Niabella yanshanensis: one gene and its partner. The protein of the gene in region 1 interacts with the protein of each later gene in a pairwise test. Links are inferred from orthologs where the notes say so. Each region holds a gene or a part of one and is shown on either strand. Other genes may lie near its edges.

Region 1 (8,068 bases):
TTTTAATATGCGCTTATTTAAATTATTATACCAGGGTTGCAGTAAAAAGATAACGTAACTGCTTTCCAACACGCCGAGCCAGGACAGTATCGTTTTGGTGTCTACCCCCACCTGTTTAGCCAGTTCTTCCCTGTTCAATATCTGGCCGGCGTAATTAGCACATAAAAATAAAAACCGGTTAAAGGCCGCCAGGTTATTAATGTTTTTCAGTAGGCGAACGTCGCGCTGTACATAAGTTTGTATATAGCTATTCATCCATATTTCGGGTTTCAGCTTTTCCTGCCATATTTCCGGGTATCCGCCGTTAAGGATATGTTTTAAGAAATTATCTTCGGCCAGTTGGGCATCTTTTAACTCGGCATAGCTTAAGGGCAGCAATGAGATATAGCCCGCGCGACCGGCAAGTGATTGAGATATCTGTTCCTGTAACAGGAAATTATTAGAACCGGTTAAAATGAACTGGCCCCGTTTAGTGCTTTTATCAAGAACTGTCTGCAGGTAGCGAAGTAGTTCAGGTACGCGTTGTACTTCATCAAGTATGGCGCCCCTTTTGTTTTGGTTCAAAAAATTTTCAATATTCTTCAGAACTTGATGTTCGGTAGCCGGACTTTCGAAGTTGAAATAAGCTTTGTCGGGGCATAAAAGCCGGCTTAATGTGGTCTTGCCGCTTTGCCTGGGTCCGGTAACACACAGGGCCCTGAACTGGTTTAGAGATTCTTTAGCTGATTGTAAAATTGCTCTTTCAATCATTAAATTCCATTTTTGCAAAAATATGTAAAAATGGAGTAAGATTCCATTTTTGCAAAAATATGTAAAAATGGAGTAAGATTCCATTTTTACAAAAAAGGCTTCAAAAGATTTAAAAAGATAGTACTGTAAAAGGCCAACCAAATTAAGTTAGAACCGGTAGCCGCGTAAGAAATCTTCTATAAGCATTCTTTTTTTGCCCTCCAGTTGTATTTCGAGCAGGTTCAGCGATCCATCGGAGCAGGCAAGGTGTAAATAAGTTTTCCCGTCTGTAGTAAATTCACCTGCAGCTACGCCGGGCACAACAGGCAACTTTTCAGCACGATAGATTTTTAGTTTTTTTTCTTTTAAAAATGTAAAGGCAGCAGGGTAGGGAGAAAGCCCGCGTATCAAATTATATATTTCTTCAGTCTTTCGTGTCGTGTTAATCTCACAGGTTTCAGTAAAGATCTTAGGTGCATGGCGCAGCGTTTGATCAGTGGACAGTAGCTGCGGCATTTCCCGGAGGCTGCCATCCGCCAGGCCTTTAACCGTTTTCAGCAGTAGCCCAGCCCCAACATGCATCATGAGGTCGTGTATGGTACCTGCGGTATCTGTTTCTTTAATGGGAAAACTTTCCTGCAATAATATATCGCCGGTGTCTATTTCGTGTTGGAGCTTGAAAGTGGTAACGCCGGTTTCTTTTTCCCCATTGATTACGGCCCAGTTAATAGGCGCGGCGCCGCGGTATTGAGGTAGCAGGGAGCCATGGAGGTTGATGGTGCCCATGGGAGGCATATTCCAAACTGCTTCAGGTAACATGCGAAATGCCACACAGATCTGCAGGTCGGCCTTTAATGCTTTTAATTTCTCTAAAAAGGCAGGATTTTTTAGCTTTTCTGGCTGAAGAACGGGCAGGTTTTTGCTAACGGCGTATTTTTTCACCGCGCTTTGCTGTAATTCCATACCCCGGCCCGCAGGTTTGTCGGGAGCTGTAATGACTGCAACAACATTGCAACCTGCTTCCACAAGGACGTTCAGGCTGGTTACTGCAAATTCAGGCGTACCCATATAAATGATACGTAATTTTCTGTACTGATCCTCATTCATGGGCGCGAATATCGTATGCTTTTTTGATAAAAAACAGGCGGCAAATTAAAAAGGCCTACCTTCGATTGCAGAGAAGACAGCTTTTGATATATTTCGTGTTGGGTATTGCACTGCTGTTCAACTGTGTGACGCCCCCGGCCAATAATTGAAAGCTGACATATAAACAACAAACAAGAAAACAATGCAACAAGTAAAAAAAGGTGATAAAGTAAAAGTGCATTATCACGGTAAGTTGACTACAGGTGAAACATTTGATAGCTCTGAAGGTCGTGAACCGCTTGAGTTTGAAGTAGGTAGTGGCATGGTGATCAAAGGTTTTGATGATGGTGTTACCGGTATGGAGGTGGGTGAAAAGAAGACCATTAATATACCCGTGGAAGAAGCATACGGTCCCAAAAACGACGAGATGTTAATCGATATGCCGAAGGATCGTTTTCCTGAAGATATGCAGTTGGAGGTAGGGATGCCACTAGTGATGAGTGACCCAAGTGGCCAGCAGTTCCAGGTGGTAGTTACGGAGATTAAAGACGACGCGGTGACACTCGATGGTAACCATCCGTTGGCCGGTAAAGATTTGATTTTTGACCTTGAATTAGTAGGCATTGAAGGGAAAGCTCCTTTAATTATAACTCCCTAATTCGTAGTATTGTATATATAAAATCCCCAAGGTATATTTGACGATACTTTGGGGTTTTTTTATGGTTGGATTTATTGGTTTCTTTAGCATGCAACCCTTAAATTTGCAAAGACCCTGGAAAGTACCCATAACCGATAAAATATTATTGAATGATCAGTGATTATGACTTTAGTGTTGCGAGCCGTTTTCTGAAATACGTTACCGTAGATACGCAAAGCGATCCCAATGCCGACCGCTTTCCTTCAACAGAAAAACAAAAGGATTTAAGCCGTATTCTGGTGAATGAACTGCAGCAGATGGGCGTGGCTGATGCGCAACTGGATGAGCATGGTTATGTATATGCGACCATACCAGGCAATACGGATAAAAAAGTCCCGGTGATTTGCTTTTGCAGTCATGTTGATACGGCGCCTGATTGTTCCGGTACGGGTGTTAAGCCCATTGTTCATAAAAACTTTGACGGGAAAGATATTGTGTTGCCCGATGATCCGTCGCAGGTGATCTCTATCAGGCAGCATTCGTATCTGAAAAAGCGTATCGGCGATGATATCATCACTGCATCCGGAACTACTTTATTAGGAGCTGATGATAAAGCGGGGGTGGCCATTATTATGGACCTGGCTAATTACCTGGTTACACATCCTGAAGTAAAACATGGCGATATCAAAATATTGTTTACGCCCGATGAGGAAGTGGGGCGTGGTGTAGAGGAAGTAGATCTGAAAAAGCTGGGCGCCGATTTTGGCTATACGCTTGACGGCGGTAAACGCGGGACATACACCGATGAGACCTTTAGTGCTAATGGCGTTACCGTAACGTTTTTTGGGATCAGCGCTCATCCGGGTTATGCAAAAGGCAAACTGGTGAACGCAATGAAGGTGGCCGGTACTTTTTTGGATTTGTTACCTAAAGATTCTTTTAGCCCGGAGAATACTGAAGAAAGGGAAGGTTTTGTGCACCCCGTGCAAATGGAAGGTACCGTAGAGAAAGCAGTCGTTCAATTTATCATCCGCGATTTCGATACTTCTATGCTGAAGCTTCACGAAAAGAGACTAGAGCAGTTTGCCAAACAAGCTACCGGCAGGTATGACGGCTCTACCTATACTTTTGAAAGCAGGGAGCAGTACCGCAATATGAAAGATGTGCTGAAAGACTATCCCCAGATCGGCGAGTATGTGAAGGAGGCTATGAAGCGCAGTGAGGTTGATTTCAGGCAGGATAGTGCCCGCGGTGGTACTGACGGATCCCGTTTGTCATTTATGGGCTTGCCTTGCCCGGATATTTTTACCGGCGAAATGGCTTTCCATAGCAAACAGGAATATGTAAGTGTGCAGGATATGCAGAAGTCGGTTGAAGTATTGGTTAACCTGGTACAGGTATGGGAAGAAAAGGGCGAGCTTTTGCCGGTGGTTTAAATACTGCTAACGTATCATCAGCTGGATTGCTGGTGCCGCTGGTTGTAAACCGGTGATTGCCCGATTCATTTATTTATCTCTATTTTTATAAAAAATAAACACTATGGAATTTTTAAGTTACTGGTGGGTGGTTGTTTTACTCATCATTGTATTTAGCGGCCTGTTTACGATTAACCAGGGGTATATAGGCGTTATTACCATGTTTGGCAAATACCAGCGTATAGCCCGCCCGGGTTTGCGTTTTAAAATTCCATTAATAGAGCAGCTCTTTAAAAGAGTATCTACACAAAACCGCTCTGTAGAATTAGAATTTCAGGCAGTAACACAGGATCAGGCCAATGTATATTTTAAGGCGATGTTACTATATGCTGTACAGAATGAAGACGAGGATACGATCAAGAAAGTAGCTTTTAAATTTATCAGCGATCGCGACCTGATGCAGGCATTGATTAAAACCATTGAAGGTAATGTACGTTCTTTTGTGGCAACTAAAAAGCAGGCAGAAGTGTTAGGTCTCCGCAGAGAAATTGTGCAATATGTAAAAGTTGAAATTGACCAAACGTTGGAGGAGTGGGGTTTTCACCTGCAGGATCTGCAGATCAATGATATTACTTTTGATAAGATGATCCTTGACTCGATGAGCAAAGTGGTGGCCAGTAATAACCTGAAAGCTGCTGCGGAAAATGAGGGCCAGGCTTTATTGATCACAAAGACCAAGTCGGCGGAGGCGGAGGGTAACGCCATTAAGATCAGTGCCGAGGCAGAACGTGAAGCGGCTAAATTAAGAGGTCAGGGTATTGCGCTTTTTCGCGAGGAAGTGGCAAAGGGGATGTCTTCTGCGGCTACGGAGTTAAGGCAGGCTAATTTGGATACTAATTTTATTTTATTTAGTATGTGGACGGAGGCGATCAAAAACTTTGCAGAATACGGTAAGGGTAATGTGATCTTCCTGGATGGCAGTACTGAAGGGATGGAAAAAAGTATGAAGCAGTTTCAGGCATTGATGATGAGACCGGCAGGTACAGATGAAGATTTTAATAAACCCAAAATTCAGGGGGTATAATTTGTATTTTGTATTCAAATTTTCATTAGCTTTGCCACCCCAAAACAGGCTGCCCGGGTGGCGATCCCGATAATTCGGGAGGTAGACGCAGGATATTATTAATTTCTGTTGTTTGAAGTCACCCAAGGAAATGCCCGGGTGGCGAAATTGGTAGACGCACCGTCTTCAGGTGGCGGCGTCCGAAAGGATGTGCTGGTTCGAATCCAGTCCCGGGCACGAAAAGAGGTTGTAAGTATTGACTTGCAACCTCTTTTGTTTTGTCGTGTGTCAAAAAGTGTCGCTTTTTTACGCTTGTTACCACTATTAATGACACATGACTTTTACGGGATTCGAACCAGCACTCCAGGCACAGATAGTGTGTTTTTTACATTCATCCTACACGCAAGCACGGCTCACTGCTTTTATCAAAACCCGGCAATCGTGCTCAAAATTATCGAAGGCTAAATGCTGTTCTGGTGTTACGGTGGCTTACAACACCAGACTGACACCTACACGCGTCAGGCTGGCAGCTCTGCCAGAACGATTCATGCAAAGCAAAAAAAATCTTTTGCTCGCTTGTTTTCAGTCTCTTTCGTTTTAAGCGAAAATTATTTCGAGTTGCCTTTTTAGGCATAGCGATTGTTCAACCCTATTTTATCACCTTTAAAATAATGTGGCTATGAATATCGGGAAAAGATTAAATGAAAAGGGCGATAATATCTTTATTACTTCGACCTTGGAAGAGGCAAAGGGCAGCGACCATCAATGCCAATTTTCTAGTTTAGGCTGCTACTAAATATGGGAGGACTTCAGTGCTTACTACTATTTGTTCTATAAGCTGTACAAATTTTGGGAATTAGCTTCCGACCCAAAGTTCTGGAGCGATTGGAAAGCTGCTGTTACGATAGCTGTTGCGGAAGTTTGGCTAGTCGCTTCTATTATAAAATATTTTATAACCGGTATTTTCATATAGATATTAAGCATCCTCTAGTAATTATATCGGGCATTATAATTTTTCTAATTAACTACTTGGCCTTTGCCCATACAGATAAATGGAAGGAGTATGTAAAAGAATTTGAACAATTACCCAAACGAAAAAATAAAATAGGCGGTTGGATTGTTCTTGGAGTAGTAATACTTGTTATAATCAACGTAGTGTTTTCCTTTTATTTAATAAGCCGCATAGATTGGAGCCAGTACAGGTAAATATAAAACGAATAAACATTTTGACAATTCATATGACGGATTAAATATTTTTAGCATGACATTTATAACAACTTGTTTCAACCATATTCGAAACTTTGAATTTGCAATAACTACAGCGGTTATACCTTTTTTAATTGGTATCCATTTCAACGCTGATGTAAGCAACTTTTCGAAGCTTAGGTCACTTTTAGTTGGCTCCTAATTTCTGAATTCACTGGTCAGGTGCCTGAGGTGCCTCCAAAGTCGCTAGCACCGCAAAATGATCCGAAGCAAAGCGGCCTTGCCAGGTGGGAGAGAGGGTCGCATGGCGGCTGACTTTCCATCGGCCTTTCAGGAATATAAAGTCGATCGGTGTATCGGCGAGCTCCTTGTTAGTGAAGCCGTTGAAGGTACCCATAGGACCGTAATGGGGCGTTGCTGAGATATCCTGGCTATTGATAAGGTGTTGCGGGTGGCTCTTACGGGTAAGTATCTGAATGGGTTCATCATGAGGATGGGCATTAAAATCTCCTGTCAGAATAGCAGGCTGTCCGGCTGCAATTTCCTGAATCGTTTTTAGCACGAGATGAGCGCTTTCACGGCGAGCTAACTGTCCCACATGGTCGAAGTGCGTATTAAATGCATAGAAAACACGCTTGTTTGCCCTGTCCCGGAACTGTCCCCAGGTTAAAACCCTGGTAAGTGCTGCATCCCAGCCTTTACTGGCGACCACATAGGGTGTTGAAGATAACCAGATGGTATTGGAGGAGATAAGTTCGAGCCTGGTAGTATCGTAAAACAGGGCGGAGTACTCCGCTTTTTGTCCGCCATCCCGGCCTGTACCAATGCCCTTATAGGTAGGCAGCTCCTTTCGCAGGTCCTCCATCTGGTCATGCAATGCTTCCTGTACTCCTAATATATGCACTTCGTGATATAAGATCTGGGATACCACTTTTTCTTTCCGAAATGGCCATGCATTCAGACTGTCGCCAGCATTATGATAACGAATATTAAATGACATCACATGAAGGTCTTGTCCCTGGGTACTAAGAGCGGACAGAAACAGACAGAAAAGAAAGTAGAAGCGTCTCATAACGTTTACATTTGAATATATGTGCAAATGTATGTACATTTACTCTCATAACGAAATGAGTAAAGATATGAAGTTACTTTTCATCTTTATCCTGGGGTGGATCTCCTGCATGCTAAATGCAAACGACCTGGTTGCCCAATCCACCAAGCGGCCTAATATCATTTTGATCGTTTCCGATGACCATGCTTACCAGGCCATCAGCGCGTACAACAGCAAATGGTTAAGCACACCCAATATCGACCGGATTGGCCGGCAGGGAGCCATTATGGACCGGGCCTATGTAACCAATTCAGTCTGTAGTCCCAGCAGGGCGGTAATTATCACGGGTAAGTATTCGCACCAGAATGGACTGGTAGATAACGGAACCTTTTTTGATAGTTCCCAGCAAACCTTTCCCAAAATATTGCAGGCGGCGGGTTATCGTACTGCGGTTATTGGAAAGTGGCACTTATGGTCTGAGCCTACCGGTTTTGATTACTGGAACGTTTTGCCGGATCAGGGACATTATTATAATCCGGGCTTTATCAAGATGGGAAAAGACACCACTTATAAAGGATATGTCTCAGATGTAATCACAGATCTATCTTTGGATTGGATAGAGCAAAACAGGAAATCCCCCTTCTGCCTGCTGCTTTTTCATAAAGCGCCACATCGCAACTGGATGCCGCCCCTCCGCTATCTGGACAGGTTTAGCGACAAGACTTTTGAGCTCCCGGCTAATTTCAGCGACGACTATAAAGACCGCATCGCTTTACAGCGCCAACAGATCTCTATATCCCGGGAACTCGATATCCGGTATGATTCAAAAGTTCCCTGTGATAGCTGCCCTGTTACGCCTGTCAATAGCTGGGCGCCGGCGG
Region 2 (8,200 bases), 4.6 Mb from region 1 along the record:
AGTCTCTTTAGAAGCAATTGCCAATGGTGTTGTCAAGTATATTATAGCTGCCAATCTATTGCCCTGTAAAGAACTGGTTGAACAGATAAAGATGCTGCGGCCCGGCCAGTCTGTTATTGCGGAGGATAATAAAATGCTGGCGGGCTGTATAATGCAATCAGCAGATCTGGAGAGCCTTCGGCCCATAGCCAGCCTGGAACCATCAGATTTTAAACTGCTTGAGACTGTTACACAAATCAACCTGTTTAACAAGGAGGCATTATTGTATGATTATGAGGTATTGAAGCAAAACTGCGTTCTTCAACCGGTTGATCCCTCCAACAGGTTAATAGCCCCCGAAAATATTTTCATCGAAAAAGGCGCCGTTGTAAGGCATGCTATACTCAATGCGGAGGAAGGTCCTATTTTTATAGCTAAAAACGCACAGGTGATGGAAGGAGTTTGCTTACGCGGGCCTATCTATATTGGAGCGCATGCAGTAGTGAAAATGGGGGCGGCTATTTATGGGGCAACTACTATTGGTCCGGGTTGTGTAATAGGCGGGGAGGTGAAGAATACGGTATTCTTCGCCAACTCGAATAAAGGACATGATGGCTATATCGGCGATTCGGTGATAGGGGAGTGGTGTAATTTCGGCGCAGGCACCAGTAGCAGCAATATGAAGAATAATATCGGCAATGTTGACTATCAGTTACCTGATGCTATTATTGTGACCGGTCAGAAAAAAGGAGGGGTACTTATGGGTGATTTTAGCCGCACCGCCATTAATACATCTATTAATACAGGAACATGGGTGGGCGTGAGCGCTCATGTGTTTGGAAACGGACTCACTCCGAAAATAATTCCTAATTTTAGCTGGGGATTCGAATCAGGATCGGGCGGTTTACCCCGGCGCTACAGAGAAGAAGGTGTACTCAAGCACGAGGAATGTGTATACAAGCTGGATAAAGCGCTAAAAGATGCCGATGCCTGGATGCGGTTAAAGGGAGGAGTGTTAAGTGACGCACAAAAAAATATATTGACAGAACTTTACAATAAACGATAAAAACAATTTTTAAAAATGAGAAAGCAAATTGCGGCAGCAAACTGGAAAATGAATTTAACTTATACAGAAGGACAACAGTTGCTGGCAGGTATTTTAGAAAACGACCTGGGAAGTAAAGAAAACCATGAAGTTATTTTCGCGGTTCCTTTTCCTTACCTGATCATGGCAAAGGAAAAAACAACTACTTTAAAGAATTATTATATAGCAGCGCAAAACTGCAGCAATAAAAAATCAGGTGCTTACACCGGTGAAGTGTCTGTAGATATGTTAGATTCCATCCATATCAAGCATTGCATTATAGGTCATAGCGAAAGAAGAGAGTACTTTGGTGAAACGAACCAGGTATTGGCTGAGAAAGTGAATCTTTTACTGGAAAAAGATATGACTCCGATTTTCTGCTGTGGCGAGTCTTTGGATATCAGGGAGGCGAACACCCAGAACAGTTTTGTAGAAACGCAACTGAAGGAGTCTTTATTCCATTTATCTGCTGAAGATGTTCAAAAAGTAGTAATTGCTTACGAACCCATCTGGGCAATAGGCACGGGTAAAACTGCTTCTACCGAGCAGGCCCAGGAAATGCATGCACACCTTCGTTCGGTGCTGGCTGCACAATATGGTGCCGACGTAGCCAATGAAATATCTATCTTATATGGCGGTAGTGTAAAAGCCAATAATGCAAAGGAAATCTTTGCTTCTCCTGATGTGGATGGCGGCCTTGTAGGAGGTGCGTCATTAGTAGCTTTGGATTTTATTGAGATTATTAAAGCGCTTAAATAAGTAAATTTACTTCACCAGCTATACTGAAGCCAGGCCATCAAGCCTGGCTTTTTTAGTTCTGATAATGTTCTTACCGCCTATAAAGTAAAAAGCCGTCGCTTAGATGGCGACAGCTTTCATTTACTTTTTATAACGTTCGATTAAAACACCAGGTTATTTAAATAAGCAGCTCCTTCTTTCACACAATCCAATGGCGCTTTTTCGTAAGCTTCCTGCTCCAAAATATAGCGCTGCATGCCCAGGTTCTTGGCCTGTGCCAATATGGGTTTATAATCAATAGATCCCTTTCCTACGATACAGCTCTGGTTCGGTTCTCCTTCTTTGAAAGGAGTGTCTTTTTTGCGGTCTTTGATATGGCAGAGTTTGAATCTCCATTTATACTTCTTCATCCACTCTATGGGATCCTGACCGGCAGTAACTACCCAATACATATCCATTTCAAAGTCTACCAGTGCCGGATCAGTATTCTTCATTAAAATGTCCTGCGGATATTGAGTATCCTGTACTCTGAAAGAGTAGTCGTGGTTATGATAGGCAAAGCGGATTCCGTTTTTCTGGCAGATCTCTCCGGCTTTGTTGAAATCTTCGGCTGCTTTTTTATAATCATCCAGTCTGCGTTGTTTACCCAGCCACGGGCAAATCAGGTATTTCATACCAATAGCTCCCGCTTCGGCTGCTTTTCGTTCAAAATCTTTTTTATGGTCACAATGGCTGCTTACAATGGTTAATCCCAGCGAGTCCATATATTTTTTGAAGTCGGTATTAGACATGCCCCAGAACATACCATTAGCGCCTTCGTAACTTTCAATTTCCTTATAGCCAAATGAAGCCAGCTTTTTTAATACGCCTTTCGGGTCTTTAGGTAAGTCGTCGCGCAGCGAGTATAATTGTATACCCAGGTTTTTGATGGTGCCACGGTTGCCTGTAGACTTACCGCCTGCTCCACAGGAGGCCAGCGCCATGCCCAGTGCAGCGCCGCCGCTCATTTTTAAAAAATCTTTTCTATCCATTTTTCAAAGTTTTAATAGAATCCTTCTTAATACTATGTTTTCGCTTAGTTACCGTTAACCAGCAATTGACCATTCACCATTCACTATTGACTATCTTTCCTCTACACATCACAAATCTGCACTGCCTGCTCCAACGCTTTAAAACGTTCCTGGTCTGTTTTACCGGTTGGAATAAACTCCTGCGCCACGTGACCTTTGAAGCCTGTTTCCAGGATGGCGTTCATAATAGCAGGGTAGTAAAGTTCCTGCTTATCGTTCAGCTCATGGCGGCCCGGAACGCCTGCTGTATGATAATGAGCAATGTACTGGTGATTGGCTTTTATATTCGCAATCACATTGCCCTCATCTACCTGCATATGGTAAATGTCGTATAATAACTTAAAATTTTCGCTACCTAACCGCTTGCAAAGCTCTACGCCCCAGGCAGTGTGATCACACATATAATCCTTATGATCTACCTTACTATTCAGGAGTTCCATTACCAATACTACTTTATGTTTCTCGGCAAGAGGCAGTATCTTTTTTAAACCTTCCACGCAGTTTTTCAAGCCTGTTTCATCATCCATGCCCCGGCGGTTACCACTGAAGCAGATCAGGTTTTTATAACCGGCTTTGGCTACAAGGGGGATGCCTTCTTCGTAGTCCTTAATCAGCCCCGCATGAAATTCAGTTCCGGCAAATCCATCTACCAGGCTTACTTTACCCGGTATATAACACATGCTGCAGGTGATGCCGTGCTTTTGAATAACAGGCCAATCTTTGGGTGCCAGCAGGTCGATGGCGTTAAGTCCCATTTTCTTTACGGTTACGCATAATTCTTCCAGGGGAACTTTGCCAAAAGTCCACTGGCATACACTATGGTTAATATTTCCTTTTAGCTTATACATTGATTTTTCTTCGTTCGCAAATGTAGTTAATGGAGAGAGGCTGGCGGCAACAGAGCCGGCAGCTAATGTTTTAAGCATGTTTCTTCTGCTATGCATTAGTAGCTGTTTTTTTATCGTTTCTGAAAATTACCGAAAACAGGAAGCAAACCACTGCGGCAATACCAGCGGGTACCAGCCACACATTTTGCCAGAAGCTGTCAGCCGGGGATGCAGTTTTGTAATGTTCGGTTACGAAACCCGCTACCCAAAAGCCAATCAACATACCTACGCCATAGGTAGCCAGTGTTATCAACCCTTGGGCAGAACTTTTATATTTTTCGCCTGCTTTGGCATCTGTATAAATTTGTCCTGATACAAAAAAGAAATCATAACAAATACCGTGTAAGGCAATACCTATGATTAGCATAAAAGATAATTCGCCGGCATTGCCATACGCAAAAAGTAAATATCTTACCGCCCACGCTAACATACCTATCAAAATGGTGTTCTTAAAGCCAAATCGTTTAAATAAGAATGGAATCAGTAAAAGGAATAATAATTCGGAACCCTGGCCGATTGCCATTTTTGCGGTAGGATTTTCAAGGCCGACAGCTGTAAGAAACGGATTGGCATTTTGATAATAAAACGCCAGGGGAATACATATTAACACTGATGCAATGAAAAATGTCAGGAAATTTTTATCCTTTAATAAGCTCAACGCATCTAATCCAATTATCTGAGTAAATGATTTGTTGCCTTCAGCATTTTTTACAGGGGGTGTTTTCGGTAAAGTAAAGCTAAATAATCCTAATGCTGCGGAAGCAATAGCCGCCATCATAAATGTGTTTTTTAATGCACCGGTTTCCGCATTGCTGTTATCCCAGTCAAGCAAGCTGATGATAAGACCAGCTATGATCCAGCCTAATGTTCCAAATACTCTTATAAATGAAAATTCCTTTTCGGGGTTTTTCATTTGCCTGAAAGAGACTGAGTTTACTAGGGCAAGGGTGGGCATATACAACACCATGTATATAAATACATACGGATAAAATACAGCAACATTTTCTGCATTGAACATCATATACATCAGAACCGCCCCCGCCAAATGCAAAACTGCCAGAATTCTTTCGGCATTAAAAAAACGGTCTGCAATTAAGCCAATAATAAAAGGCGCAATGATAGCACCCCATGATTGGGTGGAAAATACGTTAGCAATTTCCAACCCATTTGCTTGAAGATTGGTACCTAAAAAAGTCCCTAAGGTTACAAACCAGGCTCCCCAGATGAAGAACTGGAGAAACATCATTACGGAGAGTTGGGCTCGTGTTGTGGACTTCATTGCTCTGTTTTTTTTAATTGATCAATCTTTGATCAGGCCAGTGGGCCTGGTTATTTTTTACAACGCCAGTTGTCTTCTTTTGCGCATATATAGGTTAAGGCCTATAAAAGCCGCTATTAGAATTACGGGAATTATTAAAGTTGTATTAATGATTTCGGGTCCGGCTGCCTTATTCGCTTCATTCAGGGCAGTTTTCATTTCTTCCGTAGCTTCGGCCGAATTATACAATTTCATGTCGGCGCCCTGAGGTAGTTTCTCCGCAATATATTTATCATAAACCCCGCCCATAAACATCATATAAATAGATACGGCGAACATACCGGCACCTCCCATAAGGTTCAATCCTACAGCGCCGGTTTTAGGAAGGTATTCGGCTACAAATCCCAACATGGTTGGCCAGAAATAACAAACACCGGCACCAAATACCAAAGCCCCTGCGAAAATCATATTACCGCTGGTGTTACCCAAAAGATATAAACCCAGGGTAGCCAGTATTGCAGACATTAACAATACTCCCTGTGGCGCCAGTTTTTCTACAATAGGCCCCGCAAAAGCCCGCCCTATTACCATTACACCGGTGGATACCGTTAGCACCAATAATGCATTATCCGTTACATTTCTGAGCAAAACATCAATCCATTGGCCGGTAAATAACTCTGTAATTGCAGTACCAAACATGCAAATGATCATAAATAGAAAGAGTGGATTGGCAAGCGATTTATACATTTCACCGGTAGAGATACCATTGGCAACTCTTTCCGTAACAGGGAAATCCTGCTTTGCGAATAAAAAGCCATAAATAAGTGCCGGGATAATCATTATAGCTACCTGAATCTGCCAGCCCAATGCAATTTTATCGAAGAAGTAGACGATAAGTGTGCCCAGCACGATGCCCCCGGGAAACCACAAATGGAAATGATTGAGTTTGGTTGTTTTGTTTTCGGGGAAAAGGGCTGTAACCAACGGATTACAGGCCGCTTCTACCGTTCCGTTAGCAATACCTATCAGCAGGGTTGAAAAAAACAGCGACCAGAAGGGGTTACCGAATTTGCCGGCGAAAATGGTGAGCAGGATACCAATTAAATGAAATAAAAAAGCAAAAACTAACAGCTTTTTCATACCCAGCACATCAACAATCAGCCCGCCGATTATGACAGCAAGAGGAAATCCCCAGAATGCTGTGGCGGCAATGGTACCCAGTTCCCCCTTATCCAGCCCAAAGTCTACTCCCAGTTTATTTAAAATACCGGCCCGTATGCCAAATGATAGAGAGGTTACCAATAATGCAAGGCAACTTGCTGTAAATAGTTGGGACCTGTTAATTGTTTTCATGCTTGCTTTCGTTATAGTTTTGTCGGTAAAGGGAAAAACGATTTTATGGCTAAATGTACAATTTAATCTATAACAAATATATGGGTTCTGACTTTTTATTAAGTGATTATATAGCAAAAGGCTCCCGCAGGAGCCTTTATAATAATTATATGAGAAAAGGGAAATTAAATTTTAGCTAATTCCACTTTACGGTCCTGTGGATTAACCGAGCTATAAGCCATAGCAGCCTTTACAAAATGTACAAAAATGGGTTGGGGGTTCTCTACCGTACTTTTTAATTCGGGGTGGTATTGCACTCCTATGAAGAAAGGATGTGTAGGCAGTTCGATTACTTCTACCAGCCCGCTATCGGGGTTTTTACCGCTGGCCACCATACCTGCGTTCTCAAATGCATCCAGGTATTTGTTATTAAATTCCCAGCGATGCCGGTGCCTTTCTGTAATGTTTTCAGCGCCATAAATAGTATGTGCGAGGCTGCCAGGTTTTACCGAGCAGGCATAAGAACCTAATCGCATGGTACCGCCTTTTTCGGTTACTTCTTTTTGCTCTTCCATTAATGCGATAACGGGCTCTGAAGCATTTTCATCCATTTCAGTAGAATTAGCTTCTTTCAGACCTAATACATTTCTGGCAAATTCAATAGCCGCCATTTGCATGCCTAAACAGATTCCGAAGAAAGGCAGGCCATTTTCACGGGCATATTTTACCGCAGTAATTTTTCCCTCAATCCCTCTTAGTCCAAAGCCGGGAGCTACCAGTAGTCCTTCCAGGCCCGCCAGTTTTTCTTCTACATTCTCATCGGTAATATACTCGCTGTGTACATTTACGATCTGCACCTGGCATTCGTTTACGGCGCCCGCATGTACAAACGCTTCCAGAATAGATTTGTAGGCATCCTGAAGCTCAAGATACTTACCAATCAGGCCAATACGTACAACTGTTTTGGGATACTTTAATTTATCCAGGAAAGTGCGCCATTTGGAAAGTTCGGGTTCGGGGTAATCTGCCATGTTCATTTTTTTCAAACAGGTCAGGTCCAGTTTTTCACGCAACATGGCCAACGGAACTTCGTAGATTGTTGACTGATCCGTTGCTTCGATCACAGCTTCCTGCTTTACATTACAGAACAGGGCTATCTTTCTTTTTAGCTCAGGAGTTAATGGCTTTTCTGTCCTGCACACAATAATATCCGGGCTCACACCTTCCTGGCTTAACATTCTTACGCTATGCTGGGTAGGCTTGGTTTTTAATTCCTTTGCTGCTTTCAGGTAGGGGATATAAGTCAGGTGTATCACAACCGTATCTTCTTCGGGCAGCTCCCATTGCAACTGGCGGATAGCTTCCACAAATGGCAGACTCTCAATGTCGCCGATAGTACCCCCGATCTCGGTAATCACAATATCATACTCCCCCGTAGTGCCCAGCTCCATCATCCGGCGCTTGATCTCATTGGTAATATGCGGTACCACCTGCACGGTTTTACCCAGGTAAGCGCCTTCTCTTTCCTTATTAATAACGGTTTGATAAATACGGCCCGTGGTTACGTTATTGGCCTGCGAGGTGAAAATATTCAAAAAACGCTCATAGTGACCAAGGTCCAGGTCTGTTTCGGCGCCATCTTCGGTAACATAGCACTCGCCATGCTCGTAAGGATTAAGGGTGCCGGGATCTATATTAATATATGGATCAAACTTCTGGATGGTAACCCTGAAACCTCTTGCCTGCAACAGCTTGGCTAAAGAGGCTGCAATAATTCCCTTACCTAAAGAAGATGTTACGCCGCCCGTAACAAAAATATACTTGGCCATAAAAAGTTGTTTACGCTCAATAA

The links.
Region 2: the proteins of pepT (region 1) and tpiA interact in binary tests that used the Escherichia coli proteins (3 or more experiments, as listed by UniProt). The link is inferred for Niabella yanshanensis from one-to-one orthologs.

What each region holds. Positions count from the first base shown.
Region 1 is NZ_CP139960.1:198,559-206,626, forward strand. Bases 1,947-4,755 are described here. They hold pepT (peptidase T), read left to right. Parts: upstream 1,947-2,622; coding sequence 2,623-3,888; downstream 3,889-4,755. Other genes in these bases: U0035_RS00725 (FKBP-type peptidyl-prolyl cis-trans isomerase), read left to right, coding at 2,018-2,473; U0035_RS00735 (SPFH domain-containing protein), read left to right, coding at 3,992-4,755. Outside these bases: U0035_RS00715 (ATP-binding protein), read right to left, coding at 1-750; fmt (methionyl-tRNA formyltransferase), read right to left, coding at 898-1,836; more of U0035_RS00735, read left to right, coding at 4,756-4,951; U0035_RS00745 (endonuclease/exonuclease/phosphatase family protein), read right to left, coding at 6,348-7,208; U0035_RS00750 (sulfatase family protein), read left to right, coding at 7,276-8,068. UniProt on the Escherichia coli protein: Cleaves the N-terminal amino acid of tripeptides.
Region 2 is NZ_CP139960.1:4,845,154-4,853,353, forward strand. What follows is about bases 1-2,941. They hold tpiA (triose-phosphate isomerase), read left to right. Parts: upstream 1-1,060; coding sequence 1,061-1,822; downstream 1,823-2,941. Other genes in these bases: U0035_RS20170 (putative sugar nucleotidyl transferase), read left to right, coding at 1-1,045; U0035_RS20180 (TIM barrel protein), read right to left, coding at 1,963-2,832; U0035_RS20185 (hydroxypyruvate isomerase family protein), read right to left, coding at 2,934-2,941. In the rest of the region: more of U0035_RS20185, read right to left, coding at 2,942-3,815; U0035_RS20190 (nucleoside permease), read right to left, coding at 3,808-5,037; U0035_RS20195 (MFS transporter), read right to left, coding at 5,095-6,369; pyrG (CTP synthase), read right to left, coding at 6,534-8,177. UniProt on the Escherichia coli protein: Involved in the gluconeogenesis. Catalyzes stereospecifically the conversion of dihydroxyacetone phosphate (DHAP) to D-glyceraldehyde-3-phosphate (G3P).